DNA from 4 places in the Kocuria flava genome. Region 3 is predicted to be linked to each of the others. Evidence: riboswitches for the same ligand, from Rfam matches in the RefSeq annotation. Region 3 holds a riboswitch; each other region holds the start of a gene.
What was found. Region 3 has a riboswitch for S-adenosylmethionine ahead of AS188_RS00740 (ABC transporter ATP-binding protein). Riboswitches for the same ligand answer to the same signal wherever they lie in the genome.

Region 1 (4,032 bases), 1.7 Mb from region 3:
GTCCTGCACGGCCGGGTCCGGGCCGGTCAGCTCGAGGGTCAGCGAGCCGAAGGACTGCTCCTGCAGCACGCTGATCCCCCCGTAGGCGATGGTGAAGCGCACCCCGTGGGCGGCGCCGTCGGAGAGCGGGCCGCCGATGTCGATGCCGTCGCCGACGTCGACGATCACGAGCCGGCCCCGGTGGGCCCGGCGCAGCCGCTCGAGGTCGCGCTCGTCCGGGACGGTGTGCATCACCGAGGACACGAAGCGCCGGGCCGTCTCGGTGCGCGGGCGGGCGAAGATGTCGACGGTGGGGCCGTGCTCCACGACCCGGCCGTCCTGCATCACGGCCACACGGTCGGCGATCGTGCGCACCACGTCCATCTCGTGGGTGATGATCACGATCGTGATGCCCAGCTCGCGGTTGACCCGCTGGAGCAGCTGGAGGACCTCCTGGGTGGTCTCCGGGTCCAGGGCCGAGGTCGACTCGTCGGCGAGGAGCAGCTCGGGGCTCGTGGCCAGTGCGCGGGCGATGCCGACGCGCTGCTTCTGCCCGCCGGAGAGCTGCTCGGGGTAGTTGCCGGCGCGCGAGGCCAGGCCCACGAACTCCAGCAGCTCCGCGACCCGCTCCCGGCGCCGCTCCTTGTCCCAGCCGGCGCGCTTGAGCGGGTACTCGACGTTGCCGGCCACGGTGCGGGAGGTGAAGAGGTTGAACTGCTGGAAGATCATCCCGATGTCCCGGCGCACCGGGGCGAGCTCGGTCTCGGTGCGCCCGGCGACCTCGACGCCGGCCACGGTCAGGGAGCCGCTGGTGACGGGCTCGAGGCCGTTGATCAGCCGCACGAGGGTGGACTTGCCGGCGCCGGAGTAGCCGATCACCCCGAAGATCTCCCCGCGGTGGACGTCGAGGGTGACGTCGTCGACGGCGCGCACCTCGCGGGCGGCGCGCCCGCTGCCGGTGCGGAAGACCTTGGAGACCTCGCGGAAGGACACGAGCACCTCACCGGGGCGCCCGGGCGGGCCCGGCCGGCCGGGCTCGGCCGCGCTCACTTCTGCTGGTCCTTCAGCTCCTGCTGGTAGCGCTCGGTGAGCTCGCGCAGCTCCTCCTGCTCCAGCTGCAGCGGCACGGCGGTGCCCTTGGTCTCCGTCATCTCCGCGTCGATCACGGGCTGCTCATGGTAGAGGCCGGCCACCTGCTTGAGGGTCTCGTCGTCGGCGAGCTCCTCGGTCGTGGTGAACAGGTTGACGTAGGCGCGTGAGCCCTCAGCCTCGGGGTCGTCCTGGGCCAGGGCGGACTTCGGGTCGATGTCGGCCCGGGAGAGGAAGTCGTTGTTGATCACGGAGCCGGCGACCGAGTCGAGGGAGAGCACCGTCTGCTCGGCGGAGACCGGGGTGACGCGCACCTTCGAGGCCTCGGTGTCGACGTCGAGCTCCGTGGGGATGAGGGTGTCGCTCGTGAGCTCGATCAGCCCGGCGGACTCGAGCACGATCAGCGCCCGGGAGAGGTTCACGGCGTCGTTGGGGACGGCGATCTCGTCGCCCTCCCGGAACTGCTCCACGGAGTCGTACTGGTTGGAGTACAGGCCCAGGGGGTAGATGGAGGTCGAGCCGACCGGGGTGATGGACCCGCCCGCCGAGTTGTTGTAGTCGGCGAGGAAGGGGATGTGCTGGAACCAGGTCATGTCCACGTCGCCGGACTCGGTGGCCGGGTTGGGCTGGTTGTAGTCGGAGAAGTCGACGTACTCGACGGTGATCCCCTGCTCCTCGGCGAGCTGCTTGAGGGCGTCGTGGGTGGGGTCGGTGCCGACCACCCCGATGGTGACCTTGCCGTCGGCGAGGGCGCCCTCGCCGGAGGACTCCTCGGCGGAGCCGCCGCAGGCGGTGAGGGTGAGGCCGAGGGTCGTGGCCAGGGCGAGGAGGGGGAGGCGCTGCGATCGCATGGGGTGCCTTTCCGTGGATCCGTGATGTGCGGAGGTCAGCAAGGCCGGGGTCCGGCGGCCACGGTCGATCGGCGCGCGGTGCGGAGCGCGGCGGGCGTCGAGCCGTACTTGCCGCCGGCCGTCGTCGGCCGTGGCCGGATGGTTCACCTGGGGCACCCCACTACGGGAGAGGGTTGCCGCCCAGCAAGCCAGGGCTCGGTGCTGGGACTCGTCATCCGGACGACAGACTAGCACGGCGGGTCCGGTCCCCGTCGCCGGGACCGGTGCGGCCCTCAGCGGGAGAGGAGCGCGCGGGCGAGCCGGCGGGCCCGCTCCTCGGCGGCGAGCACGGCCTCGAGCGTGAGCGGTCCGTCCTCGTCGTGGTCCTCGAGCACGGCGCGCACGGTGTCGACGATCCCGGGGAAGCCGATGCGCCGGGCGTGGAAGGCGTGGACGGCCTCCTCGTTGGCCGCGTTGAACACGGCCGGGAAGGTGCCCCCGCGCTCCCCCGCGGCCTTGATCAGCTCGACGGCGGGGAACGCCGTGGCGTCCAGCGGCTCGAAGGTCCAGGTGGCCGCGCGGGTCCAGTCGCAGGGCCGGGCCGCCCCCGGCACGCGGTGCGGCCAGGCGAGGCCCAGGGCGATGGGCAGGCGCATGTCGGGCGGGGAGGCCTGGGCGAGGGTGGAGCCGTCGACGAACTGGACCATCGAGTGCACGACCGACTGGGGGTGGACCACCACGTCGATGCGCTCGAGCGGGACGTCGAAGAGCAGGTGGGCCTCGAGCACCTCGAGGGCCTTGTTGACCATGGTCGCGGAGTTCGTGGTGACCATCGGGCCCATGTCCCAGGTGGGGTGGCGCAGTGCCTCCTCCGGGGTCACGGCCTCGAGCTCGGCGCGGGTGCGGCCGCGGAACGGCCCGCCGGAGGCGGTGAGCACGAGCCGGTCGACCTCCGCGGCGGTGCCCCCGCGCAGGGCCTGGGCGAGGGCGGAGTGCTCGGAGTCCACGGGCACGATCGCGTCCGGGTCGCCGGTGGCCGCGGCCGCCTCCCGCACGAGCGCCCCGCCGGCCACGAGGGACTCCTTGTTGGCGAGGGCGAGCCGGTGCCCGGCCCGCAGGGCGGCCAGCGTGGGGGCCAGCCCGATCGAGCCGGTGATGCCGTTGAGCACGAGATCGGTGCCCGGGTGGGCGGCGGCCGCAGCGGCGGCGCCGGGACCGTGGAGGATCTCCGGGCGCCAGGAGCCCGCGCCCGCGGCGCCCGCGCGCTCGGCGATCAGGCGGGCGAGCCGGTCGGCGTCCACGCCGGTGCCGCTCGTGGCCACGACCTGCGCGCGGGTCTCGACGGCCTGCTCGGCGAGCAGCTCGAGGCGCCCGGCCCCGGCCGCGAGGGCGACGACCTCGAAGGGGCCGCCCCCGTCCAGGGCCCGGGCGGCGCGCACGACGTCGAGCGCCTGCGTGCCGATGGAGCCCGTGGCGCCCAGCACGGCGATCCGGCGCGGGCCCGCGGCGGCCAGGGCCTGCAGCTCGGGGGTCGGGCGGGTGCGGGGGGCGGCGGGGGAGGTCATGGGTCCCAGTATTCCCCACCCCGGGGCCCTCCCCTGCCGGGGCGGGTGTCGGGTCCGGCCGCCGGTCCCGGGACGACGGCGGGGCCCCGCGCGCCGTCGCCGGCGTGCGGGGCCCCGTGGATCCGGGTGCGGGTGTCAGTGGCGCTTGCGGCCGGTGACGGCTCCCCAGATGAACAGGACGATCAGGGCGCCGACGATCGCGGTGATCCACGTGCCCAGGTCCCAGAAGCTGTCGATGCTGCCGATGCCGATGAGCGAGCCGAGGAAGCCGCCCAGCAGGGCGCCGACGATGCCGAGGACGATGGTGACGATGATGCCGCCGCCCTGGTTGCCCGGCATGATGAGCTTCGCGAGCGCGCCGGCGATCAGGCCGAGGACGATCCAACCGAGAATTCCCATGTCAGTTTCCCTTCGTGTTGCGTGGTCCTGTGCGGTCTCCGGCCCCGGAAGCTGTGAACTCCCTGAGCCGCTGACTCCACAGTACCTGAAAGTCAGTGCCCTGTTCTTCACGGATGTGCAACGGCACAGCCCGCCCGGAACGGGGTTCCGGGCGGGCTGTGCGTCGTCCC
Region 2 (4,032 bases), 970 kb from region 3:
GCCGAAGACGACGACGGCGTCGTCGGCGGACAGCGCGTCGGCCAGGGCGGTGTTCAGCGCCTGGGCGAAGGTCACCGGCCTGCGGGCCGGGGCCTCGGCCGCGGGGGCGGGGGCCTGGAGGGTGCTCACTTCTCGGTCTCCTCTCGGGCGAGCTCGTCCGCCAGGAAGCGCTCCTGCTCGGCGAGCTGCGGGGTCTGCTCCGCGTAGACGTGCCGGAACAGCTCCAGCGGGTCGATCCGCGGCTCGGCGTTCATGCCCTCGCGCAGGGCCGCGGCGACGTCCTCGGCGCGGGCGGCGATGCGCTGCTCCCCGGCGTCGTCGAGCAGCCCCTCCCCGCGCAGGTAGGCGCGCATCCGGGTCACCGGGTCCTTGGCGATCCACTCCTGGACCTCGGCGTCGTCGCGGTAGCGCGTCGCGTCGTCGGCGTTGGTGTGGGCCTGCATGCGGTAGGTGTGGGCCTCCACGAGCAGCGGCTCGGACTCCGAGCGGGCGAGGTCCACGGCGCGGCCCAGGGTCGCGAGCACGGCCACGAGGTCGTTGCCGTCCACGCGCTCGCCGGCCATCCCGTAGCCCACCGCCTTGTGCGCGAGCGTCGGGGCGGCCGACTGCTGGGACAGCGGCACGGAGATCGCGTAGCCGTTGTTCTGCACGAAGAACACGACCGGCAGCTTGAACACGGCCGCGAAGTTCAGCGCCTCGTGGAAGTCGCCCTCGCTCGTGGCGCCGTCGCCGCACATGGCCAGGACCACGGTGTCCTCGCCCCGCAGCTTCGCGGCGTGGGCGACCCCGACCGCGTGCAGCAACTGGGTGGTCAGCGGCGTGGACTGGATGCTCACGCGGTGCTCGTGCGGGTCGTAGCCGCCGTGCCACTCGCCCCGGAAGATCGCCATGACCTCCATGGGGTCCACGCCCTTGGTCATCACGGCGACGGTGTCCCGGTAGGTCGGGAAGAGCCAGTCGCGCTCCTCGAGGCACAGCGCGGCCGCGACCTGGCAGGCCTCCTGGCCGTGGCTGGAGGGGTAGACCGCCATCCGGCCCTGGCGCACGAGGGCGGAGTTCTGGTCGTTGACCCGGCGCCCCACCACGAGCTTCTCGTAGGCGTCGAGGAGCACGTCCTCGGGCGGTAGCGGGTACTCGTGGCCCGGCTCGGTGCCCTGCTCCTCGGGGGGCCGCAGGCGGCCGGAGGGGTCCACCAGGCGGATCTCGCCCCGGGCGGGGAGCATGTACTGCTCCGGGGTGATGCCGAAGCTCCGGGAGGCGCGCAGGATCGGGTCCTCGGCCCCGCCGAGCGGCTCGGCGTTCTCGACGGTCTGGCTCATGGGTTCCCCCTCGGTCGGTCCCGGGCACCGTGGCGCGGGAGGCGGGTGGGCGTGACGTGTTCCGTCCGCCAAGTATGCGGAGAAGCTCCGCTTCGTATCCACGCGGTCGGTATATTGCAGAAGATCGGCACACCGGCGGTGTTCCGTCTGGACGAAATGTTCTACTGTGGCCTGGACCACAAGGATTCGTCCGGGGCCGCCGCCGCGGCCCCGGCGGCCGCCCTGCCGCCCCGCCCCGAAGGAGGCCCCGCCGTGCCCTCGACCCCCGTGCCCCTGGACGAGACCGACCGCAAGATCCTCGCCGAGCTCTCGCGGGACTCCCGCCAGTCGGTGACCGCGATCGCCGCCGCCGTCCACGTCTCCCGCGCCCACGCCTACGCCCGGATCAACCGGCTGCGGGAGGAGGGCGTGATCCTGCGCTACAGCACCGTGATCGACCCGGTGCGGGCGGGGCTGCAGGCCTCGGCCTACGTGACGCTCAAGCTCGAGCAGAACACCTGGCGGGAGCTGTGCGCGCAGCTGCAGGAGATCCCGGCGGTCCACCACATCGCCCTGGTGGGCGGGAACTTCGACGTCATGCTGCTGGTGCGGGCCGTGGACACCGTCCACCTGCGCCAGGTGATCTTCGAGCACGTCCAGCAGCTGCCCGGGGTCGTGGACACCCAGACGTTCCTGATCTTCGAGGACATCGACACCCGCGCCTGAGCCCGTCCTCCCGCGGTGCGTCCTGCGGGCGACGGGGCGACGTCACACGGCGTCACCTCCGTCATGTTGCGGTCGCTCCGGGTCGCGGCGGGGACGGGCCGGTAGGTTGGTGCCCGCTTCACGAGACGCGGCCGCCAAGCTCCGACTGGGCCGCGCACCAACCCCATGCTCATCGGGTGGTTCGGATGAGGAAGCGGCCCGCACCCCGGCGGTGGCTCCGCCGGTGACCGGTGCGGGCAAGAGCGAGCGCGAGGAGCACCGCGATGTCCGTCCCTGTGACCCACTACGACCTCTCGACCCGGCAGATCCACGCCGGCGCCGACCACGACCCGGGCCAGCGCACCCTCACGGTGCCGATCTACCAGAGCGCCGCCTTCGAGTTCCCGGACTACGAGGCCGCCCGGCAGATGTTCGCCCAGACCCGCGCGGGCTTCACCTACACCCGCACCGGCAACCCCACGGTGGCCGTGCTCGAGCAGCGGATCAGCGACCTCGAGGGCGGGGCGGGCGCCGTGGCCACCGGCTCCGGGCAGTCCGCCGTGGCCGTGGCGCTGCTGGCCCTGCTCGGCCAGGGGGAGGACAGGCACCTGGTCGCCTCCGAGAAGCTCTACGGCGGGACCGTGGACCTGCTCACCGACTCGCTGGCCGACCACGGCGTCGAGGTCGACTTCGTGGACCCCACCACTCCCGGCGCCTGGGCCGCGGCCGTGCGCCCCGACACCCGCGCCTTCCTGCTCGAGTCCATCGGCAACCCGCTGGCCACGCTGCCGGACCTGCCCGGCATCGCCGACGTCGCCCGGGCGGCCCGGGTGCCCGTCGTCGTCGACAACACCCTCGCCTCCCCGGCGCTGTACCGGCCGCTGGAGAAGGGCGCGGACATCGTGGTGCACTCGGCGACCAAGTTCCTCGGCGGGCACGGCAACGCCCTGGCCGGGGCGGTCGTGGACGGCGGCACCTTCGACTGGTCCGCCCAGCCGGCGAGATGGCCGCAGTTCACCCGCGCCCGCGACCGCTGGGGCGGGCAGAGCCTGCTCGACCGGTGCGCCGGGGCCAGCCCCTACCTGCACCTGGTGCGCGCCAAGTACGTCCACGACCTCGGCACGACCCTCTCCCCGTTCAACGCCGCCCAGATCCTGCAGGGCACCGAGACGCTCGAGCTGCGCGTGGCCCGCCACACCGCCTCCGCGCTGACCGTGGCCGAGTTCCTCGCCGGGCACCCCGCCGTCGCCCGCGTCCACCACCCCGGCCTGCCCGGGGACCCCGGTGCGGGGATCGCCGCCCGGGACTTCCCGCGCGGCACCGGTTCCGTCTTCTCCTTCGACCTCGCCGCCCCCGACGACGCGGTGGGGCCGTTCATCGACTCCCTGCGGCTGTTCAAGCTGGTCGCCAACATCGGCGACACCCGCAGCCTCGTGGCCCACCCGGCCGCGATGACCCACTGCCGGCTCACCCCCGAGCAGCGCCGGGCCGGCGGGATCGCCGCGACCACGGTGCGGCTCTCGGTCGGCCTCGAGGCTCCCGAGGACCTCGTGGCCGACCTGCGCCAGGCCCTCGACGCCGTCCTCGACCGCACCCCCCGGAAGGAAGCCCTGCGATGACCACCACCACCACCGCGGGCCCCGCGCCCACCGGCGCCCGCGTTCAGGGGTTCACGACCACCGCCGTCCACGCCGGTCAGGCCCCCGACCCGCTCACCGGTGCCGTGATCCCGCCGGTCCACCAGACCTCCACGTTCGTCCAGGACGGGATCAACGTGCTGCGCGGCGGGCACGAGTACAGCCGCGGCTCCAACCCCACGCGCAGCGCCTTCGAGGCCCAGCTCGCGGCCCTCGAGCACGGTGAACGGGCGTTCGCCTTCGCGTCGGGGATCGCCGCGGAGGACGCCCTGCTGCGCGCCGTCCTGCGCCCCGGCGACCACGTGGTGCTCGGCGCCGACGGCTACGGCGGCACGAACCGGCTGATCACCAGGGTGCTCGCCCCGTGGCAGATCGCCTCCACCCCCGTGGAC
Region 3 (4,032 bases):
CGCCGCCCCGGCCTCGAGCACGGCCAGGGGCGGGGGCAGCTGCACGGGGCTGAACACCCCGGCGGTGGACAGCACGTGCCACAGCACCAGCAGCGCCGCCGGCAGCACCAGCCCCAGCCCGGCCCGCAGCAGCGGACGGGTCCGCGCCGCGGCGGGGGCCGCGGGGGCGTCGTCGTCGGCCGTGGGGGAGGGCCCCTGCGGGGCGGCGAGGTCGCGGCTCACCGCTGCTGCTCCGCGGCCTCGATCGCCCCGGCCACGCGGGAGGCGTCGGCGTCCTCGGCGAGGGAGGGCTCCACGATCGAGGCCAGCGCCTCGTCGATGCTCGCCTGGTCGGCCACGTCGTCGGAGGCCACGAAGATCGGCCCGACCCGCTCCAGCACGGCCAGCTGCTGCTCGCCGGGGACGTGGTCGATGTCCAGGGAGGTGCGCCCGAGGACCGTCTCGGCCACGGGCAGCTCGATGCCGGCGGCGTCGGCGAGCAGCCGCGCCGTCTCCTCGGGGTGGGCCAGCGCCCAGTCGCGGGCGTAGGCGTAGACGTCCACCACGGTCTGCGCGGTCTCGGGCTGCTCCTCGAGGAAGTCCTCGCGGGCGTTGAGGAAGCCGTAGGTGTTGAGGTCGACGTCGCGGTGGAACAGCTGCGCGCCGTCCTGCTCCGCCGCGGCCATGATCGGGTCCAGTCCCGCCCACGCGTCGACCTGCCCGTTCTCGAGGGCGGCCCGGCCGTCGGCGTGCTGGAGGTTCTGGACGGTCACCTCGGCCGGGTCCACCCCGGCCCCCTCCAGCGCCTGGAGGAGGAAGAAGTACGGGTCGGTGCCCTTGGTCGCGGCCACGGTGCGGCCCGCGAGGTCCGCGACGTCGTCCACGCCCGTTCCCGGGGTCGTGACCAGCGCGGACCACTCGGGCTGGGAGTAGAGGTCGACGACCTTGATGGGCGAGCCGTTGCTGCGGGCCAGCAGGGCGGCGGAGCCGGCGGTGGAGCCGACGTCGACCGCGCCCGCGCGCAGCGCCTCGTTGGCCTTGTTGGACCCGGCAGACTGCACCCACTCGACCTCCGTGCCGTCCTCGGCGAGTGCGGCCTCGAGCCAGCCCTTCTCCTTGACCACCACGGACAGCGGGTTGTAGGTGGCCCAGTCGACGACGACGGTGTCCTCGCCGGCGGCCTGGGCGGCCGGCTCGCCGGAGCCCTCACCGGCCATGCAGCCGGTGAGGCCGAGGGCCAGGACCGCGGCGAGGGCGGGCAGCTTCAGGGCGGGGCGCTGGGGCATGGGAGGACCTTTCGTGCGGTGCGGGCGGGCACGGAGCGGGCGCGGCGGCGCCCGTCCGCGCCCGGCGCGGGAACGGGAGTGCGGGGCGGAACGGGGTGCGGGCGGGCTCAGCGGCCGGGCGCGGAGTGGGCGTCGACGCCCAGGTCGCCGAGCAGCCGGACGCGCAGCTCGGCGAGGACCTCGGAGCCGCGGTCGCGGGGGCGCTCGCCGGGGACCTCGAGGACGGTGCGCACCCCGGCCGGGGCGGCCGGGCCGGTGCGGCCGAGCACCAGCACGCGGTCGGCGAGCTGCAGGGCCTCGTCGACGTCGTGGGTGACGAGCAGGACGGTGGTGGGGCGGGCGGCGTGGACCGTCAGCAGCAGGTCCTGCATCCGCAGCCGGGTGAGGGCGTCGAGCGCGCCGAAGGGCTCGTCGAGCAGCAGCACGCCCGGGGTGCGGGCCAGGGCCCGGGCCAGGGAGGCGCGCTGGGCCATGCCCCCGGAGATCTCCCGGGGCCGGTGGCCGGCGTGGGCGGAGAGACCCACCAGGCCGATCAGGTCGTCGACGACCGCGTCGCCCTCGTCCCGGGGCAGCCCGCGGGGCAGGCCCAGCCGGACGTTCTCGCGCACGGAGCGCCACGGCAGCAGCCGCGGCTCCTGGAACGCGACCGCGCACCGCGGGTCGGTCCCGGCCACGGGCGTGCCGTCGATGAGCACGCGCCCGGCGGTGGCGGTGTCGAGGCCCGCGGCGGCGCGCAGCAGCGTGGACTTGCCGCAGCCGGAGGGGCCGAGGACCGCGACGACCTCGCCGGCGCGGGCCGTGAAGTCGACGTCGTGGAGCACGTGCTGGGCGGCGGCGCCGGTGCCGAAGGCCTTCCCGACGTGCTCGAAGGCGACCGGGACGGCGGGGCCCGCGGTGGCGGCGGGCGCCGGGGCTCCGGCGCGGGACAGCAGCGAAGTGCTCATGATCAGCTCCATCGGTCCTGGCATTAGCACCTCGCACGGGGATCCCGTGCCGGTTGCTGCGACGTCGACGAGCCAGGTCTCTCAGCCGCTCCGGATGGTTACGGCGTCATTGAACGACGCCGGGGCGCCTGGCGCAAATCGGGCCGGCCCCGGCCGGCCCCGCGGCGCACCTCGGAGCGGCGCGCGCGATACCACGGGAGGGCCCGTGTGACGCCGTGTGGCGGCGGGCGGGCCGGCGCCCGCCGCGGCGCGTCACGGTCTTGGCCCCGGTCCGGCCCGCGGCCTTGGCTGGAGGCCCGCCCGCGCCGACGTCCCGAGGAGCCCCGCCATGGCCGCAGCCGCCCCGCAGCCCACCACCGACGCCCTCCTGGAGCAGTTCCGCCCGGTCCTCGCGCAGATCGCGGCCGGGGCCGAGCAGCGGGAGGCCGAGCGCGTCCTGCCCTTCGAGCCCGTGGCCCGGCTCAACGAGCTGCGCTTCGGCGCGCTGCTGCTGCCGGTCGAGGCCGGCGGCCGCGGGGCCTCGTGGGCGCAGCTGACCCGGCTGCTGATCGAGCTGGCGGCCGCGGACTCCAACGTGGCCCACGTCTACCGCTCCCACTTCGGCTTCGTGGCCAGCATCGACCGGGAGCCCGCCCAGCAGGCGCTGTGGTACCCGCGGGTCGCCGCGGGCGAGATCGTCGGCAACGCCGCGACCGAGCGCGGGCGCGCCGTCGTCGGCACCGCGGAGACGACCCTGGTGCCGCGCCCGGACGGGAGCTGGTCGCTGACCGGGGAGAAGTTCTACAGCACGGGCTCGATCTTCGCCGACTGGATCCAGGTCACCGCCCAGGTGCCGGGGGAGGACCGGCGCTCCCACGCGTTCGTGCGCGCCGGCGCACCGGGCGTGGAGCTGCGCGACGACTGGGACGGCTTCGGCCAGCGCCTCACCGGCACGGGCACGTCCGTGTTCACGGACGTCGTGGTGCCCGCCGACCACGTCCGGTTCCGCGACGGCAGCGCGACCCAGGAGACCGCGGTGTTCCAGCTGGTGCTGCTGGCCGTGCAGGCCGGCATCGCCCTGGCCGCCGTCGAGCGCACCGGGGAGCTGGTCGCGGCCCGCACGCGCGGGTTCAGCACCGGTTCGGGCGTGCTGTTCCGGGAGGACCCCCTGATCCTGCAGCTGGTCGGGCAGCTCTCGGCCAAGGCCTTCGCCGCGCGGGCGACCGTGCTCGAGGCGGCCCGGGAGCTCGACGCCGCGCTCGGGCCCGTGGGCCGGGCGGCCCCCGACGAGGACGCGGTCGCGGTGACCGACCGCTGCGAGCTGGCGGTGCAGCAGGCCCAGGTCGTGGTGCCCCCGCTCGTCGAGGCCGTCACGGGCGGGATGTTCGACGTCCTGGGCGCCTCGGCCGTCTCCCGCTCCCGGCTGCTGGACCGGTACTGGCGCAACGCCCGCACGGTGGCCACCCACAACCCCACCGTCTTCAAGGCCCGGATCGTGGGCGACCACCGCGTCAACGGCACGCCCATGGCCGGGCTCACCGCCATCGGGGAGATCGCCGCGGCGGGCGCCTGAGGCCTCCCCCGGGGACCGGCCCGGGGCGGCGGAGCGTGCCCGCGGACCGGCCCGGGACGTTCCGTCCCCGGGGGCGACGACGCGGCGGGCGCGCAACGACCCGGTCCGTGCATGGACCCGGTCCGCCCGCCCTGTCACCATGGACCCATGACGACCCGGAGCGGCCCGGTGCGGGCGGACCTGGTGCGGGAGAGCTGGGCGGCCTTCGGGGCCGCCCTGGACGGCCTCGGCGACGACGACTCCTGGGCGGCCACCGGCCGCACCGGCTGGG
Region 4 (4,032 bases), 1.3 Mb from region 3:
ACTCGGTATTGGCCTTGATGCCGTAGCCGTAGCAGATGTGCACGGCCGTCGTGCTGCGCAGTCCCTCGGCCGCTCGCTCCAGTGCGGCCACGCCCCACTCCTTGAGGTCGTCGAAGAACACGTTGAAGGCAGGCTCATCGAACTGGATGATGTCGACGCCCGCCGCCTCCAGCTCCTTGGCCTCCTGGTTGAGGATCTTCGCGAACTCCCAGGCGAGCTCTTCGCGACTCCTGTAGTGCTCGTCGTAGAGGGTGTCGATCATGGTCATGGGACCGGGGAGCGTCCACTTGATGGGCTGGCTGGTCCGCGCACGGAGGGCCCTCGCGTCGTCGAGGAAGACCGACCGCTCACGGCCCACCGCGCCGACGACCGTCGGGACGCTCGCGTCGTAGCGGTCACGGATCCGCACGGTCCTCCGGTGTTCGAAGTCGACGCCGCTGAGGTGTTCGATGAACGTGGTGACGAAGTGCTGACGGGTCTGTTCGCCGTCGCTGATGATGTCGATGCCCGCCTGGTGCTGCTCGTCCACGGCCAGGCTCAGCGCATCCCGCTTGCCCTCGCGCAGTTCCTCGCCGTCCAGCTTCCAGGGGGACCACAGCGTCTCGCTTTCCGCGAGCCAGGAGGGCTTGGGCAGGCTGCCGACGACGGTGGTGGGCAACAGGGTGTTCATCGGTGCGTCTCCTTCTCTCGTCCGGAGTGGGCCGCGGCCCACTGCTCCAGGAGGGTCCGGTGCGGCTTCACGAAGTGCTCCTCCGCGAACTTCCCCTGCATGAGGGCCAGCTGACTGCGCTCCTCGCGGTCGTAGCCGATCTGCGTCACCGAGTGGTCCCGACTTCCCAGGCTCGGCCGGTAGATGCGGCCGGCCGCCGCATTGGCGTTGTAGATCTCCGGGCGATAGATCTTCTGGAACGTTTCCATCGTGCTGATGAGACCGATGAGTGCCAGGCTGGAGTAGTCATTGAGGAGATCGCCCCGGAAATAGAACGCCAGGGGTGCGACCGCGCCGCGGGGCATGAAGTAGCGGACCCGCAGTCCCATCTTCTCGAAGTATCGATCCGTCAAGGAGGATTCGTCCTGCCGGTACTCGACCCCGAGGATCGGATGGTGGTTCTCGAGCCGACGATACGTCTTGGTGCTCGAGACGCTGATGCAGATCACGGGCGGCTGGGCGAACCGCTCGCGGTAGGCAGCGGAGTCCAGGAAGTGCGTGAAGAGCTTCCCGTGCAATGCGCCGAAGTCATCGGGGATGCTGGACCGGGACACCTTCGCGTGGTGTTCCGGCAGCACCACGCTGAAGTCGTAGTCCCGGAGGTAGGACGAGAAGTTGTTCCCCACGATCCCGTCGATGCGCACACCGGACAGCGTGTCGAGGATCTGCACGTCGAGGACCTCGATCAGGGGGAACACCGCGTCGTCGCCGTCGGCGGCGACGTGCAGGTCCACGGAGACGATCTCGATCTCCACGGCATAGCGATCCCGGCTGGGATTGTCCCAGTCGGCCAGGTCGTTGAAGCGATTGTTGATCATTGTCAGGGTGTTTCGGAGGTTCTGCCGACGGTTCTCGCCGCGGGCCAGGTTCGCGAAGTTCGTCGTACCCCGGGAACTGGACGACGGGCAGTAGTCCTCATCGAAGCGGGTCGTGCTGATACCGAACGTGAAGTCGTTCGTCCTGATGGTCTGCTGCATCGATTCCTCACTGTGGACCGGGGGCCTGCCGTCCAGGTCCGCACTCGTCTCGAACGTCGTTGCCTGCTGCTCGTGCACTGCCCTCCCGAAGGCCGCCTCAGTCATGCTCCTGGCACCCCCGGCGCTGCCCGGACGACGTCGGTCCGGGCCTGCGGGCTGCCGGTTCTCCGGGCCGCGGCGGTGACGCGGTGCTGACCGGTCCGGGGCGCGCGGGGATCGCCGGGTGGTGGACGCGCCCGACGGTGGGGTGCCGGGCCAGGTGCTCGGCGACCGTTCGCGCGGTTCGCCCCGTGGCGGTGCCGATGGCCCCGATCCCGCCCTCCAGGGCCGCCAGTCGGTTCTCGAACACGGCAACCGTGGGGTTGCCCGTGCGGCTGTCGGTGAACCCGGGAGTCTCCAGCCGGAACACCGAGGCGGCCGTGGCGTGATCGGGAACGCGGTAGGCCGCCGTCCGGTGGATGGGCACGGCCACCGGCCGGCAGGGGACCTCGGGCTCGTAACCGGCGTGGACCTGTTGGGTGGCGTGGTGAGTCATTCGATCCTCCATCGGTCCTGGCGGTAGCACCGTGTCCGCCGGTCCCGGTGTCCCGGGGTCGGCCGACTGGTTGCTGCGGCGTCGTCGAGCCAGATCTCTCGGCCGCTCTGGATGGTGTGGTGCGCTCATCCCACTCGATGGACGGCTCTGCAGTCCAACGGACGGTGGGGCGGCTGTCACAAAACCACACGTCGCGAAATCTTCGGGCCGGGCGGTCGCGCTCGGCCGATGTCGGGCCGTGTTTGTGACAGGTTGTGACGGCCGGCCGCCCGGCCCTCATCGTGGGCTCGGCGATGTTCCGGCGGAAGACCAGGGCGTCGTCGACGACGTGGTGAACGGCGTCAACCGGATCCCGGGAGCTGGGCACGGAGCCATCGGATTCGTCCTCCGGCACCACAGGAGGGCTCTCCCCGGCCGCGCTCCTCAACCGTGGCAACCTGCGGCGTGTGACCGAGCTCGACCGCACCGGCCTGGGCGAGGTGCTCGTGCAGGAACTGGGCAGGGTCGACACTGGAAGGAGCGGTCATCGTGATGGTCCTCTTCGAGAGTGCTGTGGAAGGTTCACTCGAAGGATCACGCGGTGACCGCCCTCGTCTATGACGACGCGCTCACCGGGCTACCCGTACACAGAGATGATGGACGCAGGTTCCGGCGGTGGTGTGGCTCGCCCTTACACCGACGCCCGCAGGTGTTGTCTTCCAGTGGATCTGTCCGCCCCCACCGGGGCCGTGAACCGTATGGCCAGACGGAGCATGACTTGATAGGAGCCTGACCGGGAAGTCGCCCCACCTCTGTGCTGTCTGCCCCATCTGACCGACGGTGACCAGTTGCTCTTCCATCACGGAAAGGATCACCGGTCATGACGATCATGACAGTGCCACCGGCGGCGGCCAACCCTTCTGGGAACACGAACCCGGGACGGTATGCCGGGGTCGACACACACCGCGACACCCACCACGTGGCGGTCGTCGACGAGCTGGGCCGGACCGTGGCCGACCGGCAGTTCGTAGCCACCAACACCGGGTATCGGCAGATCGTGGACTTCCTGCACGACCACGGGCCCGTCCTTGCCGTCGGCGTGGAGGGCACCGGCTCCTACGGAGCCGAACTGGCCCGGATCCTGGCGGCCGCGGGGGTGACCGTGATCGAGGTGATGCGCGCCAACCGCCAGCACCGGCGCCTCAAGGGCAAGTCCGACCCGCTGGACGCCGAGCAGGCCGCGCTCACCGTGGCCGCCGGCCGGGCCACGGTGGTCCCGAAGCAACGCGACGGGCTCGTGGAGTCCTTGCGGATCCTGCTGGCCGAGCGCACCTCGGCGACCAAGGCCCGCACCGCGGTCCTCAACCAGATCCACGCCCTGCTGATCACCGCTCCCGGCGACGTGCGCACCGACTTCCACCGCTATCACGGTCAGAAGCTGATGGACGTGCTCGCTCGCACCCGCCCCGGACCCGGCGATGACCCCGACCAGCTCGCCCGTGCGTCGCTGAAACGCCTGGCGGGCCGCCACCGGGTCCTCACCGAGGAGATCACCGTTCTGGACGACCAGCTCGCGCAGATCGCGGCCCGACTCAACCCCGCCCTGCTGGCCACCCACGGGGTCGGGCCCGTGGTGGCCGCGACCTTGCTGGCCACCGTCGGGGACAACCCGGACCGGATCGCCACCCAGGCGCAGTTCGCCGGCCTGTGCGGGGTCGCCCCGATCCCGGCCTCCTCCGGACGGACCCACCGGCACCGGCTCTCCCGGGGCGGGAACCGCCAAGCCAACCATGCCCTGCACCGGATCGTGCTGATCCGCATGCGCTTCCGCG

Region 1: linked by a shared signal. The riboswitch ahead of AS188_RS08305 (MetQ/NlpA family ABC transporter substrate-binding protein) and the one ahead of AS188_RS00740 (ABC transporter ATP-binding protein) in region 3 are both predicted to bind S-adenosylmethionine.
Region 2: linked by a shared signal. The riboswitch ahead of AS188_RS05150 (O-acetylhomoserine aminocarboxypropyltransferase/cysteine synthase family protein) and the one ahead of AS188_RS00740 (ABC transporter ATP-binding protein) in region 3 are both predicted to bind S-adenosylmethionine.
Region 4: linked by a shared signal. The riboswitch ahead of AS188_RS17520 (PLP-dependent transferase) and the one ahead of AS188_RS00740 (ABC transporter ATP-binding protein) in region 3 are both predicted to bind S-adenosylmethionine.

Annotation. Positions count from the first base shown of each region.
Region 1 covers NZ_CP013254.1:1,860,382-1,864,413, reverse strand. Annotated here, with positions in the region: gene AS188_RS08310 (methionine ABC transporter ATP-binding protein) at 1-1,029, opposite strand, end outside; gene AS188_RS08305 (MetQ/NlpA family ABC transporter substrate-binding protein) at 1,026-1,919, opposite strand; SAM riboswitch class IV at 2,019-2,135, opposite strand; gene dxr (1-deoxy-D-xylulose-5-phosphate reductoisomerase) at 2,192-3,463, opposite strand; gene AS188_RS08295 (GlsB/YeaQ/YmgE family stress response membrane protein) at 3,599-3,862, opposite strand.
Region 2 covers NZ_CP013254.1:1,135,767-1,139,798, forward strand. Annotated here, with positions in the region: gene AS188_RS05135 (alpha-ketoacid dehydrogenase subunit beta) at 1-129, opposite strand, end outside; gene pdhA (pyruvate dehydrogenase (acetyl-transferring) E1 component subunit alpha) at 126-1,319, opposite strand; gene AS188_RS05145 (Lrp/AsnC family transcriptional regulator) at 1,572-2,024, shown strand; SAM riboswitch class IV at 2,141-2,273, shown strand; gene AS188_RS05150 (O-acetylhomoserine aminocarboxypropyltransferase/cysteine synthase family protein) at 2,288-3,622, shown strand; gene AS188_RS05155 (cystathionine gamma-synthase) at 3,619-4,032, shown strand, end outside.
Region 3 covers NZ_CP013254.1:164,258-168,289, reverse strand. Annotated here, with positions in the region: gene AS188_RS00750 (ABC transporter permease) at 1-222, opposite strand, end outside; gene AS188_RS00745 (aliphatic sulfonate ABC transporter substrate-binding protein) at 219-1,265, opposite strand; gene AS188_RS00740 (ABC transporter ATP-binding protein) at 1,373-2,209, opposite strand; SAM riboswitch class I at 2,215-2,310, opposite strand; gene AS188_RS00735 (acyl-CoA dehydrogenase family protein) at 2,538-3,761, shown strand; gene AS188_RS00730 (maleylpyruvate isomerase N-terminal domain-containing protein) at 3,909-4,032, shown strand, end outside.
Region 4 covers NZ_CP013254.1:2,352,791-2,356,822, reverse strand. Annotated here, with positions in the region: gene AS188_RS10505 (methionine synthase) at 1-670, opposite strand, end outside; gene AS188_RS10500 (DUF1852 domain-containing protein) at 667-1,686, opposite strand; gene AS188_RS17520 (PLP-dependent transferase) at 1,784-2,221, opposite strand; SAM riboswitch class I at 2,227-2,339, opposite strand; gene AS188_RS10490 (IS110 family RNA-guided transposase) at 3,081-4,032, shown strand, end outside.